One region of the Kitasatospora sp. NPDC091335 genome, then DNA from elsewhere that is predicted to be linked to it. Evidence: riboswitches for the same ligand, from Rfam matches in the RefSeq annotation. Region 1 holds a riboswitch; the other holds the start of a gene.
What was found. Region 1 has a riboswitch for cobalamin ahead of ACIQOW_RS25010 (acyl-CoA thioesterase). Riboswitches for the same ligand answer to the same signal wherever they lie in the genome.
Positions count from the first base shown of each region.

Region 2: linked by a shared signal. The riboswitch ahead of ACIQOW_RS12775 (ribonucleoside-diphosphate reductase subunit alpha) and the one ahead of ACIQOW_RS25010 (acyl-CoA thioesterase) in region 1 are both predicted to bind cobalamin.

Region 1 is NZ_JBIVUM010000012.1:223,452-234,323, forward strand. Features, by position in the region: gene ACIQOW_RS24980 (adenosylcobinamide amidohydrolase) at 1-99, opposite strand, end outside; partial or broken gene ACIQOW_RS24985 (short-chain fatty acyl-CoA regulator family protein) at 90-239, opposite strand; gene thiI (tRNA uracil 4-sulfurtransferase ThiI) at 258-1,523, opposite strand; gene folP (dihydropteroate synthase) at 1,653-2,510, opposite strand; gene metF (methylenetetrahydrofolate reductase [NAD(P)H]) at 2,683-3,600, shown strand; gene metE (5-methyltetrahydropteroyltriglutamate--homocysteine S-methyltransferase) at 3,675-5,990, opposite strand; cobalamin riboswitch at 6,146-6,390, opposite strand; gene ACIQOW_RS25010 (acyl-CoA thioesterase) at 6,461-6,955, opposite strand; cobalamin riboswitch at 7,231-7,387, opposite strand; gene cobF (precorrin-6A synthase (deacetylating)) at 7,524-8,282, shown strand; partial or broken gene ACIQOW_RS25020 (enoyl-CoA hydratase-related protein) at 8,289-8,756, opposite strand; gene mmsB (3-hydroxyisobutyrate dehydrogenase) at 8,753-9,640, opposite strand; gene ACIQOW_RS25030 (enoyl-CoA hydratase/isomerase family protein) at 9,637-10,716, opposite strand; gene ACIQOW_RS25035 (acyl-CoA dehydrogenase family protein) at 10,716-10,872, opposite strand, start outside.
Region 2 is NZ_JBIVUM010000004.1:285,828-296,699, reverse strand. Features, by position in the region: gene ACIQOW_RS12785 (glycoside hydrolase family 26 protein) at 1-980, shown strand, start outside; gene ACIQOW_RS12780 (glycosyltransferase family 39 protein) at 977-2,677, shown strand; cobalamin riboswitch at 2,724-2,883, shown strand; gene ACIQOW_RS12775 (ribonucleoside-diphosphate reductase subunit alpha) at 3,077-5,494, shown strand; gene ACIQOW_RS12770 (ribonucleotide-diphosphate reductase subunit beta) at 5,494-6,510, shown strand; gene ACIQOW_RS12765 (DUF397 domain-containing protein) at 6,576-6,797, opposite strand; gene ACIQOW_RS12760 (helix-turn-helix domain-containing protein) at 6,790-7,659, opposite strand; gene ACIQOW_RS12755 (ATP-binding protein) at 7,885-8,322, shown strand; gene ACIQOW_RS12750 (hypothetical protein) at 8,319-8,588, shown strand; gene ACIQOW_RS12745 (DUF6879 family protein) at 8,743-9,153, shown strand; gene ACIQOW_RS12740 (nucleotidyltransferase domain-containing protein) at 9,175-9,822, opposite strand; gene ACIQOW_RS12735 (SRPBCC family protein) at 9,832-10,296, opposite strand; gene ACIQOW_RS12730 (sugar ABC transporter permease) at 10,498-10,872, opposite strand, start outside.

The DNA.
Region 1 (10,872 bases):
CCAGCCGGGCCCGGCCCGCCACACCAGCAGGTGCCGACAGGCGCCGTCCTCGGTCCGCGCCGCCCGTCCCACCCGCACTCCGCCGTCGTTCACGACCACTTCCCCTCCATCGGGTACGGCACCCTGCTCCTCCGGTCCGGGTCGGCCGCCGGCCGCTCCCCCGCCGCCGGCGGCCGGGCCCGCCGGACGCGGCCCGTCCGCTCGCAGGTCCGGCAGCCGAGGCCGATCGGGGTGGCCGCCCCGGCACGACCGTCCGGTCAGGACGGGAGGGTGCGGGCCGGTGCCGGCTCCTCCTCCTGCCCGGGCCGCGACACCTGGACGTTCTCCAGCAGCGCCTCGACCAGCTCGTCCAGGTCGAGGCGCTTCTCCACCGCCTTCAGGTCGCCGATCCGCGCCCCGGTGGTGACCTGGGGCGGGGCGAGCAGGCTGCAGCAGTCCTCGTCCGGCAGGACGGAGATGTCGGCCGTGCCGAGTGCCCTGGCCTGGTCGATGATCTCCTGCTTCTCCCAGCCGACCAGCGGGCGCAGCACCGGCAGGGTGGCCGCCTGGTCCACCGCGACCATGTTGGCCAGGGTCTGGCTCGCCACCTGCCCCAGGCTGTCGCCGGTCACCAGGGCCTGCGCCCCGGTGGCGGCGGCCAGCGCGGAGGCCGTCCGCACCATCAGCCGGCGCTGGGCGACCACCTGGAGCCGCCCGGCGCCCGCGACGGCCAGCTGCTTCTGGGCCTTGCCGAGGGCGATGACGTGCAGGGCGCCGGGCGGCTGGTACCGGTCGAGCTCCCGGGCCAGGGCGTACGCCTTGTAGACGGACGCCGGGTTGGTGTAGGGCGCGCCGCTGAAGTGCACGAAGTCACAGGCCAGGCCGCGCCGCATGGCCCGGTGCGCGGCCACCGGCGAGTCGTAGCCGCCGGACAGCAGGACCAGGGCCCGGCCGCTGGAACCCACCGGCAGCCCGCTCAGCCCGGGGTGCCGCTCGGCGGACAGGTAGGTCTCGCGGCGGTCGATCTCCACGGACAGGGTGACGTCGGGCGCGGTCAGGTCCACCCGCAGGCCGGCCACCCGGGGCTGCAGACGGCCCCCGAGTTCCCGCTCCAGCTGGGAGGAGGTCAGCGGGAAGGTCTTGTCGCGCCGTTTGACGCGCACGGCGAAGCCGGTGGCGGCCCGCCCGGCGCACGCGGTACGCAGCACCTCCAGCCCGTTGGCCTCGATCGACTCCATCGTGCTGGGCACGCGCAGCGCCGGTTCCACGGAGCTGAAGCCGATCACGGTACGCGCCCTGGCCACCAGGGTCTCCACGGGCACCTGCCCGCCGAGCACGGTGAGGCTGTGCGGGGTCCGGATCCAGGTCGAGCCGCCCACCCCGCGCAGCGCCGCCCGCAGGTTCTCCTCCAGGCGGTTCACGAACAGGCGCCGGTTGCGCCCCTTGAGGGCGACCTCGCCGTGCTTGAGGAGCACGCAGGGGCCGTAGGGGTCGGTGCCGCCGCGCGGAGCGGGCAGGCGGGTGTCGTCGGTCGGGTGGTCCATCCGGAAGTCCCAGTGTCGTCGGTCGGTGTCGTCGGTCGGTGTCGTCGGCAGCGTCCATCGTGCAGGACGGGCCGGAGTAGGAGCCAGGCGCGTCCGCCGGGGGCGCGCGGGGCCCGCCGGGGGCGCGGTTCACGCCCGCGCCCCCGCCGTCAGTGCCTCCGCCGTCGGCGCCGGCCGGGGCGCGGCGGGTCCGCGGCGCCGCAGCGCCGCCTCGACCCGGACCGCGTCGGCCGTGTCGCGGACCTCGTGCACCCGTACCGCCCACGCCCCCTGGGCGGCGGCCAGGACGCTGGCCGCCGCGGTGGCCGCGTCGCGTTCCCTGGCCGGGCGGGCCTCGCCCGTGTCCGGGTCGGCCAGCAGCTCGCCCAGGAAGCGCTTGCGCGAGGCCGCCACCAGCAGCGGGCGTCCCAGCGCGCTCCACGCGTCCAGCGAGGCCAGCAGCGCCCAGTCGTCCCGCCTGCTCTTGGCGAAGCCGAGGCCCGGGTCCACGATGACCTGCGACGGGTCGACCCCGGCGGACACCACCGCGTCCATCTGCCGGGCCACCTCGCCGATCACCTCGGCCACCACGTCGGTGTAGTCGGCCAGTCCGTCCATGCCCGCGGACTGCCCGCGCCAGTGCATGACGACGAAGGGCACCCCGGTCCTGGCCACGGCGCGGGCCATGCCCGGATCGGCCCGGCCTCCGCTGACGTCGTTGACGATCCGCGCGCCGGCCTCCACCGCCGCCTCGGCGACCCGGGCCCGCATGGTGTCGATGCTGACCAGGACGCCCTCGCCGGCGAGAGAGCGCACCACCGGCAGCACCCGGCGCAGCTCCTCCTCCTCGGACACCCGGGTCGCTCCCGGCCTGGTCGACTCCCCGCCCACGTCCACGATGTCGGCGCCCTGCTCCGCCAGCAGCAGCCCCCGGTCCACCGCCCGCCCCGGGTCCAGCCAGCGACCGCCGTCCGAGAACGAGTCGGGGGTCACGTTCACGATTCCCATCACTGCGCACCGGTCCCATCCGGGGAGTCCCGGCAATGCCTGCGAAGGTCTTTTCATGTCCCCATTGTGCCGTCCCGTCCGGGATCTTCCCCGGGCACCCCCGGTGGAGAAATCCGTATCACGGAGTGGACGCTCCGGGATTGGTCCGCACCAATCCGGATAACCTCCTGTCATGACACTCGGAATCCCCACCACGCGCACGGACCGGGCGGCCTCCATCCGCGAACTCCTCGCGACCGGCAGGCGTTCCTACTCGTTCGAGTTCATGCCGCCCAGGAGCCCCGAAGCGGAAGCCGGCCTGTGGAATGCGATCCGGCGACTCGAAGCCCTGTCCCCCACCTTCGTCTCGGTGACCTACGGTGCCGGCGGGTCGACCCGGGAGCGGACGGTCAACGTCACCGGCCGCATCGCCCAGGAGACCACCCTCACCCCGGCCGCCCACCTGACCGCCGTCGGCCACAGCGTCGCCGAGCTTCGGAACATCCTCGGGCACTACGCCGACCAGGGCGTCCGCAACATCCTGGCGCTGCGCGGCGACCCGCCGGGCGACCCGCTGGGCCGCTGGGACCGCCACCCGGACGGGGTGGAGTACGCGGCCGACCTGGTGCGGCTGATCAAGGAGTCCGGGGAATTCTGTGTCGGCGTGGCCGCGTTCCCGGAAATGCACCCGCGGTCTCCCGACTGGGATTCCGAGATCGGGCATTTCATCGCCAAATGCCGGGCCGGAGCGGACTACGCGATCACCCAGATGTTCTTCGAGACGGACAGCTACCTCCGTTTCCGGGACCGGCTGGAATCCTCCGGGTGCGCCGTTCCGATCATTCCGGAGATCATGCCGGTGACCACCATCCGGTCACTCCGGCGGATCCCCGACCTGTCCACCGCGGCCATTCCCCGGGAATTCTCCGAGCGCATGCTGAAGCACCGGGACGACCCGCGGGCGGTCCGCTCGATCGGCATCGAGTACGCGACCGGCATGTGCCGGCGCCTGCTGGCCGAAGGGGTCCCCGGCCTGCATTTCATGACCATGAACTTCTCCACGGTCACGACGGAGATCTACCAGAACCTCGGGCTGCCCGAGTCCGGCTGAGCTCGGCCCGGGCCTCCGGGGCACGAGGTGCCGGGGCGGGTACGACGGGGTCGCCGTACCCGCCCCGGTCACCGTCAGCCTGCGAGTTCCTCGCGCAGCAGGCGGGCGGCGCCGACCAGGCTCTCCAGCGAGGCCCGGGTCTCCGGCCAGCCGCGGGTCTTCAGCCCGCAGTCCGGGTTGACCCAGAGCCGCTCCGCCGGGATCGCGGCCAGGCCCGCGCGCAGCAGCGAGACGGCCTCCCCGGTGCCGGGGACGCGCGGGGAGTGGATGTCCCACACGCCCGGACCGACCTCGCGCGGGTAGCCCGCCCCGGCCAGTTCGCCGGCCACCTCCATGTGCGAGCGGGCGGCCTCCAACGAGATGACGTCCGCGTCGAGTTCGTCGATCGCGGTCATGATGGCGCCGAACTCGGCGTAGCACATGTGGGTGTGGATCTGGGTCTCGGCCCGCACCCCCGACGTGGCCAGCCGGAAGGCCTCGGTGGCCCAGTCCAGGTAGGCCGGGCGGGCCGCGGCCCGCAGCGGGAGGGTCTCGCGCAGGGCCGGCTCGTCGACCTGGACGACGGCCGCGCCCGCCGCCTCCAGGTCGGTCACCTCGTCGCGCAGCGCGAGGGCGACCTGCCGGGCGGTGTCGGCGAGCGGCTGGTCGTCGCGGACGAAGGACCAGGCGAGCATGGTGACCGGGCCGGTGAGCATGCCCTTGACCGGGCGCTCGGTGAGTCCCTGGGCGTAGCGGAACCACTCCGTGGTCATCGGGTGGGGGCGGGAGATGTCGCCGGCCAGCACCGGCGGCCGCACGTACCGGGTGCCGTACGACTGCACCCAGCCGTGCCGGGTGGCGAGGTAGCCGGTGAGCTGCTCGGCGAAGTACTGGACCATGTCGTTGCGCTCGGGCTCACCGTGCACCAGGACGTCCAGGCCGGCCTTCTCCTGGTACGCGATGACCTCGCGGACCTCGGCCTCCATCCGCTCCCGGTAGGCCGCCGCGTCGATCCGTCCGGCCGTCAGGTCGGCGCGGGCGGTGCGCAGTTCGGTGGTCTGCGGGAAGGAGCCGATGGTGGTGGTCGGCAGCAGCGGCAGGCCCAGCCGGGCCCGCTGGGCCTCGGCCCGGACGGGGTAGGGCTGGGCCCGGCGGGCGTCCTCGGCGGTGACGGCGGCGGCGCGGGCGCGCACCGCCGGGTCGCGGGTGATCGGCGAGCCGGCCCGGGAGGCCAGGTCGGCGCGGTTGGCGGCCAGGTCGGCCGTCACCGCGCCGGTGCCCTCGCGCAGGCCCCGGGCGAGCAGCGCCGCCTCGCCGGCCTTCTGCCGGGCGAAGGCCAGCCAGCGGGCGATCTGCGGGTCGATGTCGCGCTCCGCGGCGGCGTCGACCGGCACGTGCAGCAGCGAGCAGGACGGCGCCACGTCGACCGTGCCGGCGAGGCCCAGCAGGGTCGCCAGGGTCGCCAGCGACTTCTCCAGGTCGTTGATCCAGATGTTGCGCCCGTCGATCACCCCCGCCACCAGCCGCTTGCCGGGCAGTCCGCCGACCGCGGCGAGGTCGTCCAGGTTCGCGGCGGCCGGGCCGGTGAAGTCCAGCGCCAGGCCCTCGACCGGTGCCTTCGCCAGCACCGGCAGCGCCTCACCGAGCCGGTCGAAGTAGCTCGCGACCAGCAGCTTGGGCCGCTCGGTGAGGGCACCGAGCTCGCGGTAGGCGCGGGCGGCGGCGTTGAGTTCGGCCGGGGTGCGGTCCTGGACGAGCGCGGGCTCGTCCAGCTGCACCCAGCCGGCCCCCGCGGCCCTGAGCGCCGCGAGCAGCTCGGCGTAGACCGGCAGCAGCCGGTCCAGCAGCGTGATCGGCTGGAAGTCCTCGGCCACTCCCGGCGCCGGCTTCGCCAGCAGCAGGTACGTCACCGGGCCGACCAGCACCGGCCGCGCGGTGTGGCCCAGCGCCAGCGCCTCCCGCAGCTCGCCGACCGCCTTCGCCGGGTCGGCGGCGAACACCGTGTCCGGCCCCAACTCGGGGACCAGGTAGTGGTAGTTGGTGTCGAACCACTTCGTCATCTCCAGCGGCGCGACGTCCTGGGTGCCGCGCGCCATCGCGAAGTACCCGGCCAGCGCGTCGGCGTCCACCGCCTCCCGGTGCCGGAGCGGGATCGCGCCGACGGCCACGGTGGTGTCCAGCACGTGGTCGTAGAGCGAGAAGTCGCCGGTCGGGACCTCCTCGATCCCGGCCTCGGCGAGCTGCGCCCAGTTCGTCCGGCGCAGGTCGGCGGCGGTCGCCAGCAGCGCCTCCGCCGTGACGGCGCCCTTCCAGTACCCCTCGATCGCCTTCTTCAGTTCACGGTTGCGGCCCTGGCGGGGGTAGCCGTGCACGGTGGCGACGCTCGCCGCGGCTGCGGACTTCGTGGTCAAGGGACTCTCCTTCGCGAGCCTGATTCCTCAAGTGCCCGGTGACGGCACGAGGACGCGAAGGGATGACGAACCGGACGGATACCCGTGCACGCGCACGGCCCCGCCGGGTATGGTCGCCGACCCGCCCACGAGGTCACCGGATGGCCGCACGCGAACGGTCGCGCACGGGCAGTGGCAGGTCTTCGGACTCGTGGGCGCGCCCTCCCCGGCCTCACCAGGGCGGACACCTACTGGCCGTCGCTTCCCAGACCCGTTCCCGGGCCCAGTGCGTATGACGGCGGTCGTTCCCACTCACCGCTGCGGGGCAGTCCCGGACTGGCCAGTCGAAAGGCGTCACCGGGTTCCCTCTTGCGACGCGCCTGCCTGGCGGACAGGGCGAACCAGCTGCTCCGTCAGCTTAGGGGCAAACCGGCGGCGCCGAGGCGGAAATCTCGAAAGGCGTCCGCATGGTGGGACGTCGTCGCGGGCCGCTACTCGGCGGGCTCCAGCTCCGGCTCGGTCCTGCGGGCCCGCCGCTCCCGTGCCACCCGGCCGCGCTGCCGGTCGGCGGCGCTCTCCAGGAGCAGCTCCGGGACCCGGTGGGGCCGGCCCTCGGCGTCGACCGCCACGAACACCAGGTGCGCCGTCGCCACCCTGGTGACGGGCCCGGTGAGGTTCCACCGCTCCGAGGTCACCGCCACCGACACGTCCATCGACGTCCGTCCGACGTGGTCGACCCGGGCCCGGACGGTGAGGAGGTCTCCGGCCCGGACGGGCGCGAGGAACGACATCTCCTCGACCGAGACGGTGACCGCGGTGACACCGGCGTGCCGGCCCGCGGCGGCGGCGGCCGCGTCGTCGATCAGCTTCATCATCACGCCGCCGTGCACCGTCCCGTAGAGGTTGGTGTCGTGGTCGCTCATGATGTGGGCCAGGGTCACCGCGGACTCGGCCGGGGTGCGGGAGAGCACGGAGGGGCTGGTCACAGCGACGGCCCGCCCTTCGGGGCACCGGACGGGGCCACGGCCGGACGCCCGGCGTGCCGGCTCCGCGGGCCGTCGGGCCCGGGCCGGTGTCCACGGCGTACGGGCTCGTGGGGATCGTGGTCGGTGTTCCGCTTCACGGAACTCTCCTTCGCGGTTTCGCACACCCCGGGCACGCGAAGGGGCAGGCAGCGGTCCGGACACGTCCCGCCTGCACCGTCGACCCGCCCTCGGGGTCCTGGTGGGACCGCGGGCCGGCACGGCACGCGGGCAGCGGCAGGTCTTCGGACTCGTGGGCACGCCCTCCCGGCCGAACCGGGACGGGCACCTACTGGCCGTCGCTTCCCGGGCCCGCTTCCGGGCCGGTGCACATGACGGCGGTCGTTCCCACTCACCGCTGCGGGGCAGTCCCGGACTCGCACCGGGTTCCCTCTTGCGACACCCCGCCTGGCGGACGGGGCGAACCAGCTGCCCCGCCAGCTTACGTCCATCGGCGCAGCTCACAGCCACCGCCCACCGGCCTGACCCGGCCCGGGGGACCACGCGCGGGGCCGGACGGCAGAATGTCCCCATGCGGCAGATCTTCGTCATCGGCATCGGTGCGGGCGACCCCGACCACCTCACCCTGCAAGCGGTCAAGGCCCTCGGCCGTACCGACGTCTTCTTCGTCCTCGGCAAGAACGAGGAGCGGCAGGACCTCATCACCCTGCGCCGCCGGATGCTCGCCGAGCACGGCCGGCCGGGGCACCGCGTGGTCGAGGTGCCCGACGCGGAGCGCGACCGCGCCACTCCCGCGTACACGGCCGCGGTGGACGACTGGCGCGTCCGCCGCGCCGATCTGGTCGAGCGGCTGGTCGCCGAGCACCTCGGCGAGGGCGAGAGCGGCGCGTTCCTGGTCTGGGGCGACCCGGCCCTCTACGACAGCGTCATCGCCGTGGTGGACGACGTGTCGGCCCGGGGCGGTGTGCCGTTCGAGTACCGGGTGATCCCGGGCATCAGCAGCGTCTCCGCGCTCGCCGCCGCGCACCGCACCACGCTGACCCGGGTCGGCCGCCCGGTGCAGATCACCACCGGCCGCCGCCTCGCCGAGGGTTTCCCCGAGGGAGTGGACGACGTGGTGGTGATGCTCGACGGCCGGGCCGCCTTCACCGAGGTCGACCCCGCGGGGTTGGAGATCCACTACGGCGCCTACCTCGGCACCCCGGACGAGGTGCTCGTCTCCGGGCCGCTTGCCGAGGCCGCCCCGCGGATCCGCGAGCTGCGCGAGCGGGCCCGCGCGCGCAAGGGCTGGATCATGGACACCTACCTGCTGCGCCGGTCGGACGGCTGACGGCTGACGGCTGACGGCTGTCGGGACACGGTGCGCCGCCCCGGGGGTGGGGCGGCGCGGCGCGTCAGCGAGCTTGATCTCCGGCTGCCCGAACTTCGCGGTGTCCGCCGCCAGCAGCACGTCGCAGAGCATCGCCAGCTCGCAGCCGCCGCCCAACGCGTAGCCCGCCACCGCCGCGACCACCGGCTTGCGCAGCGCACCGAAGCGGTCCCAGGCGGCGAACCAGTCGCCGAGGTAGGCGTCGACGAATTCGAGCGACTGCATCTCCTTGATGTCGGCGCCGGCCGCGAAGGCCTTCTCCGAGCCGGTGACCAGCAGACAGCCGGTCTCCGGGTCACGGTCGAACTCCGTTGCCACGGCCACGACTTCGTTCATCAGCCGGGTGTTCAGCGCGTTCAGTGCCTTGGGCCGGTCCGGGGTGATCAGCCCCACCCGGCCCCTGCGCTCGACCAGGATCGTCTCGTAGCCGGTCACTCGGCACCCTTTCCCAGCGTCGTGATGATGGCCGAGAAATCCAGTCCGGCCGCCTCGCCCTGGGCGAAGGAGGCGTACAACTCGGCTGCCCGGCGCCCGAATTCGGCCGGCAGGGCGGAGGCGGTGGCCGCGTCGGCGGCCAGCCCGAGGTCCTTGGCCATCAGCGCCGCGGCGAACCCGGCCGCGTACTCGCGGTTGGCCGGGCTGGCCGGGACGGGCCCGGGGACCGGACAGTTGGTGGTGAGCGCCCAGCACTGGCCGGAGGCCGTGGCGGCGACGTCGAAGAGCGCCTGGTGGCTGAGCCCGAGGCTCTCCCCGAGGAGGAAGGCCTCGCTCACCGCGATCATCGAGACGCCGAGGATCATGTTGTTGCAGAGCTTCGCGGCCTGCCCGGCACCGGACGGGCCGCAGTGCACCACCGTGCGCCCCATGGCCGCCAGCACCGGCTCCGCCTCGGCGAACTCGCCGTCGGAGCCGCCCACCATGAAGGTCAGGCTCGCGGCCTCGGCCCCGGGCACTCCGCCGGAGACCGGCGCGTCCGCGGCCAGGTGCCCCGCGGTGCGGGCCAGGTCTGCGGCGATCCGGGCGTCCCCGACCGCGATGGTGGAGCAGTCCACGAACAGCGCGCCGCGCGGCGCCGCCGCCGTCAACTCCCGGTAGGACTCCAGGACGTGGCGCCCGGCGGGGAGCATGGTGACGACCACCTCGGCCGCCGCGACCGCCTCCGCCGCCGAGCCGGCCACGGCCACGCCGTGGCCGGCCGCGCGTTCCCTGGCGTCCTCCGCCAGGTCGTAGCCGGTCACCCGGAGCCCCGCCCCCACCAGGTTGGCGGCCATCGGGCCGCCCATGTTGCCCAGCCCCACGAATCCGATGTTCAGGCTCACCAGCGCTCCAGGGTGCTCGTGGTGGAGAGGCCGAGCTCACGCTCGCCCAGCCTCGCGAAGTGGCGGTCGACCTCGGCGTCCCGCACGGCGGCCAGGTCGGCCGGGCTCCAGCGCGGGGTGCGGTCCTTGTCGATCACCTGGGCCCGGATGCCCTCCGGCAGGTCGGCGGTGGCGAGCGCGGCGCAGGAGGTGCGGTACTCCTGGTCGAGGACGGCCTCCAGCGGGCCGAGCGCCCGGGCCCGGCGCAGCGCGGCGAGCGTCACCTTGACGGCGGTGGGCGAGTTGGCGGCGATCCGGTCGGCGGCCTCTCCGGCGGCCGGGTCGCCGGCCGCCGCCAGCCGCTCGACGATCTCCTCGACGGTCGGCGCGGCGTAGCAGCGGTCGATCCACTCCCGCTGCCCGGCCAGCCGGCCGGGCGGTGCGGCCGCGATGTGCCGGGCCAGCGCGTCGTGCACCGGCCGGACGGCCAGGTCGTCCAGCAGGGCGGGAAGCCGCCCGGCGGGCACGAAGTGGTCGGCGAACCCGCACAGCAGGGCGTCCGCGGCGCCGACCGCGCCGGCCGTGAGGGCCAGGTGGGTGCCCAGTTCGCCGGGGGCGAGGGCGAGCAGGTAGCTGCCGCCGACGTCCGGGACGAAGCCGATCCCGGTCTCCGGCAGGGCGATCCGGCTGCGTTCGGTGACGATCCGGACGCTGCCGTGCGCGGAGACGCCGACCCCGCCGCCCATCACGATGCCGTCCATCAGTGCCACGTATGGCTTCGGGTAGCGGGCGATCCGGGCGTTGAGGTGGTACTCGTCGCGCCAGAACCGCTCGGCGGCGGCGCGGTCCCCGCCGGTGGCGGCGCGGTGGATGGCGACGATGTCGCCGCCCGCGCAGAGCCCGCGCTCGCCGGCGCCGGTGACGACCACGGTCGCGACGGCGTCGTCGTGCTCCCAGTCGTCCAGGGCCCGGGCGATCCGCAGCACCATGGCGTGGGTGAGGGCGTTGAGGGCCTTGGGGCGGTTGAGCACGATCAGCCCGGCCCGGCCCTCCCGGTGGACCAGGACGTCGTCGGCCCCGGTGGTGTCGGCCCCCATCAGGCGGCCCCGATCAGGCCGCGGGCGACGATGACGCGCATGATCTCGTTGGTCCCTTCCAGGATCTGGTGCACCCGCAGGTCGCGGACGGTCTTCTCGATGCCGTACTCGGTCAGGTAGCCGTAGCCGCCGTGGAGCTGGAGCGCCTGGTTGGCC
Region 2 (10,872 bases), on a different contig from region 1:
GCCTCGACCGGCCCGCCGCCGCGGCCACTCCCGGCGCCGCCCCCGCGACGGCCCCCGGCACGGCCCCGGGCGCCGCGCCGAGCGCGCCTGCCGGGACGCCCAGGGCCCTGCCGGCCGGCGTCCCGTACGACGTCACGCCGCTGCTCAAGCCCGACCACAAGTACCTCGGCGCCGCCCTGCCCGACGTCCCCGCCACGATGGACGCGCTGCCCGGCTACAGCGCCGCGATCGGCAAGCAGCCCAACGTCCTGGAGTTCTACGCCCACTGGAAGGGCGGCTTCGACACCGCCGGCGCACGCCGGATCCACGAGGCCGGGGCACTGCCCTTCATGGCCTGGGAACCGCACGACCGCTCGCTCGCCTCGATCGCGGCCGGCGACACCGACGACTACGTGCGCGGCGTCGCCAAGTCCGTCGCCAGGTTCAACCTGCCGATCGCCATCAGCATCGCCCACGAGATGAACGGCGACTGGTACCCGTGGGGCCGTCAGGCCGCCACCCCCGAGGACTTCGTGGCCGCCTGGCGCCACGTCCACGACATCTTCGACCAGGCCGGCGCCACCAACGTGATCTGGGTCTGGAGCCCCAACATCACCGACCCCGCGCCCAACACCCGCCTGGCGCCGTACTACCCCGGCGACACCTACGTCGACTGGGCGGGCATGACCGGCTACTTCACCCGCACCGGGCCGAAGACCTTCGAGGCGCTGTACGGGCCGACCATGGCCGAGATCCGCGGCTTCTCCAAGAAGCCCTTCTTCATCAGCGAGACCGCCTCCGAGCAGGGCAAGCGCCAACGCGCGGACGTCGACCAGCTGTTCTCCGGCCTGGAGGCGCACGACGACGTCGTCGGCTTCGTCTGGTTCAACATCGTCAAGCGGGCGGACTGGCGGGTCGAGGCCGTCCCGGACACCCTCGCCGCGTTCAAGCAGCGCGTGTCCGACCCCCGTTACGGCTTCGACATCCGGAACCCCAGATGAGCACTGAGTCCGAGTTCCCCTCCGTCCCGCACGGCCGCGCGGCCCGCCGCCGGGCCGCCGAGCCCGAACCCGCCGAACCAGGACCGGACACCGCCGAGCCGGGACCGGACACCGCCGGGCCCCGCACGGCCGTGGCGGTGGACAACCCCGACAACATAGAACTGGCCCCGTACACCATCCCGCAGGTCCCCGCGATCAGCTGGGACCCGGGCCCCAGCCCGCGCCGCCGCTGGATCGCCCGCGGCCTGCTGGGCGCCGTCCTCACCGTCCAGGCCGCGCTCTCGCTGCGCCTGCTGGCCGCCGCCCACCCCGACGAGGCCGCCGCCATGGTCTCCGGCCGCCGGCAGCTGGCCCACCTGCTGCACGGCACCCCGGTCACCACCGACCTGGTCGACCGGGTGCACGGCTCGCCCTGGCTCTACCCGCCGCTGGCCGGCGCCGCCGCGAACGCCGGTGGCATCTGGGGCACCCGGCTGCTCAGCCTCGGCTTCGCGCTGGTCACCACCGTCCTGCTGTACTCGCTGACCCGGCGGCTGTTCAACGAGCGGGTCGCCATCTGCGCCATCGCCGTCTACGCCGTCCTCCAGTCCACCGTCGTGGTCGGCTTCTACGCCGCGCCCGAGTCGCTCGCCGTCCTGCTGGTCGCCGTCGCGGCCTGGACCACCGTGTTCACCGCCCGACGGCATCCGGCCCTGGCCCTGCTCGCCGCCCCACCCACGGCGCTGGCCTGCGCCGTCGCCTACTCCGCGGCCTTCGCCGTCCCCGCCCTGGTCGCCCTCGCGTTCGCCTGCGCCCGGCCGTACCAGCGGCCGGGACCAGCAGCCCTGCGCGCGCTGCTGACGGGCGCCGGCACCCTCCTGCTGCTGCTCCCGTACGGCACCCTCGGCAGGGTCGCGGGGTGGTCGCCCTCGCGCGGCAACGCCCCCGGCTCAGCCGGCTCGATCCTGCTCGGCACGCTCCAGTGGGCCGGCCTGTTCACCGTCCTCGCGGTGGCCGGCACCATCGCCTACGCGCGCCACGAGCAGATCAACGAGCACGACGCGCCGGAGAAGGACGCCGTCCCCACCACCCGGGGCCGGCGCGCCCTGCTCGGGGCCGTCCTGACCGTCACCACCCTGCTGGTCCCCGCCGCCCACCTGTGGACCGGCACCTCCGGCGCGCTGTTCCGCCACCTCGGCTACGGCATGCTGCTCGCCGCCCCGCTCGCCGGGGTCGGCCTGACCCGGCTGGTCGGCGCCCACTTCCGCCACCCCCAGCTGGGCATCCTGGTCTGGGTCGCGCTGCTCGCCCTCGGCCTGGAGCAGTCCGCCCTGCGCTACCAGAACGGGCCCGACTCCGGCCGCCTGCTGGCCGTCCTGCGGGTCCACGCGGAGCCCCAGGGCCGCTACCTCACCGAGGTCGACGGACTCGCCGAGTACTACCTGGGCGGCGTCTCCCGACCCGAGCAGTGGGTCTCCGCGCGGGCCGGCACGAACTACCGCGACGGCGCCGGGGTGCAGCACCACGGCGACGCCGGCAGCGTGGCCGCGATCCGGGACGGCTGGTTCACCGTGGTCGTCCTCGACAGCACCGCGCCGAAGGCCACCGACCGGGCCCTGAGCGACGCCCTGACCGCCGCCGGACACTACCGGCTGGTCGCCCAATTCACCTCACCGACCGGTGATTCGAGCACGTACAAGGTCTATCTGAAGCACTGACGGGCCACCCCGCTCAGCCACACCCGCGACACGACAGCCACAACATATGGTGCCACCGCAGTCCGGCGGCACAACATGTATGCTCGCTTCTGCTGTCGACGCAGGGGAACCCGGTGCGAATCCGGGACTGCCCCGCAGCGGTGAGCGGGCGGCTCCAGCAGCCGTGCCCGCGAGTCCGATTACCTGCCGGACAGTGTGCGCCACGGCCCTCCCGCAGAGGCCGCGCCAGCACGAGCAGTACCCCTCCGGGCCTCGCGGGCGGGCCGGGGAGTAACCGTCGCGCGACGCCGTGTGCGTTCGTGCCGTGCTCCCCTGCCCCCATCGGCCCGGTGGCCCCCCGATCACAGCCGCCGATCGCCGCCAGGAGAGAGCGCCTTGACCACCGCAGCCTCAGCCACCCTGCCCGCCCAGGGCACCGGTACCGTTTTCACCGACCCGACGGTCTCCGACCCCGGCGGCGCCCTGCTGCGGCTGCTCACCGACCGCAGCGTCGACCTCACCGAGGTGGACCCCGGCCATGTCGCCGCCGCCGCGCTGCGCGGCCGCCACGCCGGCTCGGACTTCGCCGAACTGCGCGGGCTGGCCGTGGACGCCGCCGCGTCGATGATCGCCGAGGACCCCCAGTACTCGAAGCTGGCCGCCCGGCTGCTCGCGCTGGAGATCGTCGACGAGGCGAACAGCCAGGGCTCGGTGTCCTTCTCCGCCTCGATCACCGTCGGCCACGACGAGGGCCTGATCGGCGACGCCACCGCCGACTTCGTCGCCAAGCACGCCGCCGCGCTGGACGCGCTGATCGACCCCGAGGGCGACGACCGCTTCGAGTACTTCGGCCTGCGCACCGTGCAGTCCCGCTACCTGCTGCGCCACCCGATCACCCGCAAGGTGATCGAGACCCCGCAGCACTTCCTGCTCCGCGTCGCGTGCGGCCTGGCGGTCGGCGACAGCGAGCAGTCGGTGCGCGAGGTGGCCGAGCTGTACGGCCTGATGAGCCGCCTGGAGTACCTGACCTCCTCGCCGACGCTCTTCAACTCCGGCACCCGGCACCCGCAGATGTCGAGCTGCTACCTGCTCGACTCGCCGCTGGACAACCTGGACTCGATCTACAACCGCTACGCGCAGATCGCCCGGCTGTCCAAGCACGCCGGCGGCATCGGCCTGTCCTACTCGCGCATCCGCTCGCGCGGCAGCCTGATCCGCGGCACCAACGGCAAGTCCAACGGCATCGTGCCGTTCCTGCGCACCCTCGACTCCTCGGTCGCCGCCGTCAACCAGGGCGGCCGCCGCAAGGGCGCGGCCTGCGTCTACCTGGAGACCTGGCACGCCGACATCGAGGAGTTCCTGGAGCTCCGCGACAACACCGGCGAAGAGGCCCGCCGCACCCACAACCTCAACCTGGCGCACTGGATCCCGGACGAGTTCATGCGCCGGGTCAACGCCAACCAGGACTGGTCGCTGTTCTCCCCGGCCGACGTGCCGGAGCTGGTCGACCTGTGGGGCGCCGACTTCGACGAGGCGTACCTCAAGGCCGAGCAGGCCGGCAAGGCCGTCCGCACCATCCCGGCGCAGACCCTGTACGCCCGCATGATGCGCACCCTGGCGCAGACCGGCAACGGCTGGATGACCTTCAAGGACGCCTCCAACCGCGCCGCCAACCAGACCGCGCTGCCGGGCCGCACCGTGCACTCCTCCAACCTGTGCACGGAGATCCTGGAGGTCACGGACGACTCCGAGACCGCCGTCTGCAACCTGGGCTCGGTCAACCTGGGCGCCCACGTGGCCGCCGGGGCCTCCGCCGGCGACCTCGCCGGCGCGATGGACTGGGAGCGGCTGGACGCCACCGTGCGCACCGCCGTCACCTTCCTCGACCGCGTGGTGGACATCAACTTCTACCCGACCACCGAGGCCGGCACCTCCAACTCCCGCTGGCGGCCGGTCGGCCTCGGCGTGATGGGCCTCCAGGACGTCTTCTTCAAGCTGCGGATCGACTTCGACTCGGCCGAGGCGAAGGCCCTTTCGACGCTGATCGCCGAGCGCATCATGCTCACCGCGTACGAGCGCTCCGCCGACCTGGCCGAGCAGCTCGGCCGCCACGAGGCGTACGGCGAGACCCGCGCGGCCCGCGGCGAGCTGCACATCGACCACTTCCCGACGGCCGCCCCGCAGTGGGCCGACCGCTGGACCGCGCTGCGCGCCCGGATCGCCGAGACCGGCCTGCGCAACTCGCTGCTGCTCGCGATCGCGCCGACCGCGACCATCGCGTCCATCGCCGGCGTGTACGAGTGCATCGAGCCGCAGGTGTCCAACCTGTTCAAGCGCGAGACGCTGTCCGGCGAATTCCTCCAGGTCAACCCGTACCTGGTGCGCGAGCTCAAGGACCTCGGCGTCTGGGACCAGCAGACCCGCGACGCGCTGCGCGACGCCAACGGCTCGGTGCAGGAGCTGAACTGGCTGCCCGCCGAGGTGCGCTCGCTGTACCGCACGGCCTGGGAGCTGCCGCAGCGCGCGCTGATCGACCTGGCCGCGGCCCGCATGCCGTACCTGGACCAGAGCCAGTCCCTGAACCTGTTCATGGCGGCGCCGACCATCGGCAAGCTCAGCTCGATGTACGCCTACGCGTGGAAGGTCGGTCTCAAGACCACCTACTACCTGCGTTCGCGCCCGGCCACCCGCATCGCCCAGGCCGCGTCCGGCACCGCACGTGCCGCCGCGCCCGCGCCCGCGCCGGTGCCCGTGAACAGTCCGACCCTCACCCCGGAGCAGGAAGCCGCCATCGCCTGCTCCCTGGAGAACCCCGAGTCCTGCGAGGCCTGCCAGTAATGTCCGACGACCGCCAGAAGATGCTGCTCGACCCCGGCTTCGAGCTGACCCTGCGCCCGATGCGCTACCCGTCGTTCTACGACCGGTACCGGGACGCCATCAAGAACACCTGGACCGTCGAGGAGGTGGACCTGCACTCCGACGTCGCCGACCTGGCGAAGCTCAGCGAGGGCGAGCGCCACCTCATCGGGCGACTGGTCGCGTTCTTCGCGACGGGTGACTCGATCGTCTCCAACAACGTGGTGCTGAGCCTCTACAAGCACATCAACTCCCCGGAGGCGCGGCTGTACCTGTCGCGTCAGCTGTTCGAGGAGGCCGTGCACGTCCAGTTCTACCTGACGCTGCTGGACACCTACCTGCCCGACCCGGAGGACCGCAACGCGGCCTTCGCGGCGGTGGAGAACATCCCCTCCATCCGCCAGAAGGCGCAGTTCTGCTTCAAGTACATGAACGCGGTCGACCACATCGACTCGTTGCAGACGAAGGAAGATCGCCGGGCGTTCCTGCTCAACCTGATCTGCTTCGCGGCGTGCGTCGAGGGCCTGTTCTTCTACGGCGCGTTCGCGTACGTGTACTGGTTCCGGTCGCGCGGTCTGCTGCACGGTCTCGCGACGGGGACGAACTGGGTGTTCCGCGACGAGTCCATGCACATGGACTTCGCCATGTCGGTGGTCGACACCGTGCGCGAGGAGGAGCCCGACCTCTTCGACGACGAGATGGCGAAGCAGGTGACGGAGATGCTGGAGGAGGCCGTCGAGGCCGAGCTCCAGTTCGCCCAGGACCTGTGCGGCGACGGTCTGGCCGGCATGAACACCGACTCGATGCGCGAGTACCTGGAGGCCGTGGCCGACCAGCGCCTGGCGCGGCTGGGCCTGCCGATCCGGTACGGCTCGACCAACCCGTTCGGCTTCATGGAGCTCCAGAACGTGCAGGAGCTGACCAACTTCTTCGAGCGTCGCGTGTCGGCGTACCAGGTGGCCGTCGAGGGCTCGGTCGCCTTCGACGACGACTTCTAAGCCAGCAGATACGACATCAGCGGTGCCCCGCACGGCCACAGCCCGTGCGGGGCACCGCTGATGTTTCAGCCGGTCGGAAAGTCGCCGGACTTGACCCCGGAGAGGAACGAGGCCCAGGCCTCGGCCGGGAAGAGCAGCGCCGGCCCGTTCGGATCCTTCGAGTCACGCACCGGCACAACCTCGGTGACACCAGCCGCGATCTCAATACAGTTGCTCTGAGCCCCTGAGAACGATGACTTTCGCCAGATGAGGTCGACAGCGGCCGCACCCTGCGGGGTGCTACTCATCGCTGTACCTTCCTTTCGCAATGCGCTTGATGAGCGCGATCGATTCCTTGCGCGGCAGAGACTCGGCCAACGCCCGGCGGAACAGGTTGGAGTACTTGAAGACCTCGCCCGGCTCCTCGATGTAGAGGGTGCTGAGGAGGCTGTCCACGTACACGACGTCCGTCTCAGTGCTCTCAGGGAAGCTGAGGATCACCAGTGGCCCGAAGAGCGCGGCATGAACATCCGATTCCTCCGGCAGCACTTGAATGTTGATGTTCGAGCGGTCCGCCATGGTGACCACATAGTCGAGTTGCTCCCGCATCACCGCCCGCCCACCGACCTGGTGCTTCAACGCGGACTCTGAGAGCACGACCCACAGCCGCAGCGGAGACTCGCGAGCCAGCACCGACCTCCGCTCCAACCTGACCTTGGTCAGCCTCTCCACCTGTCCATCGTCGGCATCCTCTATCTGCGCCCGCACGACGGCCCTGGTGTAGTCCTCCGTTTGCAGGAGGCCCGGGATCAGGAAGGTCTCCACGCTGTAGGCGTCGGAGGCATCGGCCTCCAATGAGATGTAGTCGGCATACAGCGGCGACAGGGTGTCGGAATACCTGTCCCACCAGCCACGCAGACGTCCATCCCGAGACAGGTCCTCCAGCTGACCGCGCGTCGCCTGATCCACCACTCCATAGAGGTCGAGCAGCAGCCGAAGATCGACGAGCCTGATTCCGGACTGCGCTGCCTCGATCCGACTGATCTTGCTCTCGGCGCAGACGAGCTGTCTGGCCGATTGGGCAATCGTCATTCCCGCAGCAAGCCGCATCTCTTTGAGAGTTCGAGCGAGCCGCCGCTGTCGGACGGTCGGATTCCTGTTCACCGGCACGCGTGACCTCCCCGCTTCTGTGCGCAGTCAGTCTGCCGCCCCAGGCCCGCCGCAACAATCTTTGATCACTTCCAAAGTGGGGACTTGCACTTTGGAAGCCCCCAGGAGCATGCTACTCACCGTAGCTTGTTGATCGACACATCGTGATCGCAGTGGGCTACTCACCGGGCATCCCCATGCCCTCTTCAGCCGCTTTCACCTGCACACCCCATAGGTGGCCCTGCCATGCCTGAAGACCTCTCCCCCTCACCCGCCCCCATCGAGCGGAGCTGCTGGCTCCCCCGGCACCGCTCCTCCCCCCGGGCCGCCCGCTGGGCGCTCCACAAGTTCCTCCTCCCCCACCCCTCCGGCGAACTCCTCGTCTTCACCGGCGAGTTGCTGGTCAGCGAGCTGGTCACCAACGCCGTCCGGCACTGCCGCGCCCCGCACAACCTCCTCATCCTCGTCCGCTTCCAGCTCTCCCCGGACGACACGCTCCGCATCGAGGTGCACGACGCCGACGGCGAGGAGCCCTCGTACCGCCCCGCCTCCACCACCGCCGAGAGCGGCCGAGGCCTGCTGCTCGTCAGGGAGTTGGCCACCCAGTGGGGCTGCTGCCCGCGCGAGGGTGGCGTCGGGAAGTTCGTCTGGTGCCACATCTCCCCCGAGGCGGCCGCCGCGTGAGCGTCGTCCGGGCCGGAATCGCCGGCATCATGTGCCCCACCGACTTCCCCAGCCTCGACCACGCCCTCCCCGTCCTCTGGGAGCGCGTCCGCGACCTCCCCATCCGCGAGGCCCACCGGGACTTCATCCGGCTCTGCATCGGCCCCGGCGGCGGCGAGGGCGTCACCAACTGCCTCTCCCGCAACGACAGCTGGAGCGTCACCCTCTACGTCGGCGACATGACCGACTGGACCAGCCACCTGATCACCATCACCACCAGCCCCTGAACTCCCCCGCTCCCGCCCGACGTTCACGCCGGGCGGGAGCGGATTCGAACAGCTTTCCTGTTCTCGAAAGATGGCGTCCTTGACCGTGTTCCCCGGTGATCGGGAGCATCAAGACAGGTCACAATCACCACGCCGCCCCTGGAGGAAGACGTCCATGCTCAAAGGTGAGCACTTCGGCCGGCTCTTCGAGACGTTCAAGCGAACGGCGTTCCGACTCCAAACGCTGGCCGTCTACGACGTGGACGAGGAACGCGAGGAGTTCGCGGACTTCCTCGCCGGCAAGGGGTTGCCGGCCGAGGCCTCGGACAACCCCTGGGTCCGCGCCATGACCGACCTGGGCAAGCAGGTGGCCCGCAGGAATGGGCCTCCCGCCACCGGGAGGCATGACGCCGGAGTCGGCCGGTCCGACTTCCGGCGCACGCCCGGCCCGGCCGCCCGGCCCCTCGCGCTCACCCGCGCGAGGGGCCGCCTCTCATTTCCAGCCGGATCCGGACGGAAATTTCCGCACGTGCACCGCTCACCTCCCACCTGGCCGCTCCTCCCCTGCCCTGCCGGGCTGCGCTGACGCGGCACCCCGGCCCCCGGGCTACCCCGCCAGGTCCCCCAGCTCCGCCAGCCACGGATGACCGGGGTGCACCCGCCGCAGCCACCCGCCGAGCGCGTCCCGCCGCGCCCGGCTCAGCAGCGGCAGCACCCCGTCGAAGTCCGCCTGGTCCTTCGGCCGCGCCGCCTTCGCCTTGAACAGCAGCACCAACTCCGGTACCAGGTACGGAATCCCGTCGGCCGTCCGCTCGGTGACCGTGTCGTAGGGCATCCGCAGCCCCTCGTCCCGCCGGCAGATCCAGGTCCCGCCGTCGTGCGGCTCACGGAAGACGTCGAACAGGAACCGGCCGCTCGCCGGATCCCGCAGCCAGGTCTGGTGCGTGGCCGCCAGCGCCTCGGCTCCCCCCGCCGGCCAGACCCGTCCCGAGCCCACCGCGTCGAACACGTACTCGGGGAAGCGCTCCCGGACCTCCGGGAATCCCGCCGCCGGCACCGCGATCTCCAGATCCCCGTGCGGCCGCGACTGCCCACCGCGGAACAGGTCCAGTGCCCAGCCCGCCGCGACGCACCACGGTGTGCCGAGCCCGTCCAACCGCTCCGCGACCTGTTCCGGCCGCCACGCGTCCGCCCACCGGGCATCCAGTTCGTCCGCGTCGAACACAACGCCGCCGGGCGGCAGGGAGTCAGTCATCATCACAACCTACTGCCGACCCCCGCCCGCTCGCCCCGCGGTGAGCGCGGCGTCGGCGGCGGCGAGGATCCGGCCGAAGGTGTGGGCGATGACGGGCTTCGCCACCGCCCGGGTGAGGGCCGCGCCGAAGGGCAGGCGGACCTGGAAGGTGGTCGTCCACACGACCTCCGTCCCGCCGGCGACCTCGGTGAAGGTCATCCGGCCGAGTTCGTGCCGGGACGGCGGCACGCTGCGCTCGACCGTGTAGTCGAAGCCGTACGGCCGGTCGTACGTGGTGACCCGCTCGCGGAACCAGCCGATCGCCCAGGTGTGCAGCCGCACCGCCCCCACGCCGTACGGGGCGTCGGCTCCCGGCCGGGCCAGCCGGGCCCGGAGGATGAGCGGGGAGCGGGTGTGGTTGGTGGTGGTGGCACACCAGTCGAACACGTCCTCGATCGGTGCGGCGATGACGCGTCGAACGGTCAGGGTCTCCATGGTCGTTCCCCTCTCTCGGCGGGCGGCGGCGCGGACGTCGGCGACCGCACCCGACAGATGGACCGGGCAGCCACCGGAAAACGTGACATGGGCGTGCCCCCGCCCGGCGCGCGGACGCCGGACGGGGGCACCAGGCCCGGACACCGGGCCGGGACACCGGACGAGGACAGGCCCCGCCCTCACACCCTCTCTCCCCCCGGTTCAGCCCTTGACCGACCCCGCGGTCAGCCCCTGGGCCAGGAACCGCTGGAGGAACTGGTAGACCACGATCACCGGCAACGAGGTCACCAGCGCCCCGGCCGCGAACAGCCCGTAGTTCTGGTCCTGCTGGCCGGAGATGATCCCGTAGAGGCCGACCGCGACGGTCTTGGAGTCGTTCGAGGTCAGGAAGATGTTCGCCAGGATCACGTCGTTGAGCGCGGCGGTCAGCGACAGGATGGAGATCACCACCAGCATCGGCGCGGCGAGCGGCAGGATCAGCCGGAAGAAGATCTGGGCGTGTCCGGCGCCGTCCACCTTGGCGGCCTCGTCGATCTCCCGCGGGATGGTGTCCAGGTAGCCCTTCATCAGCCAGGT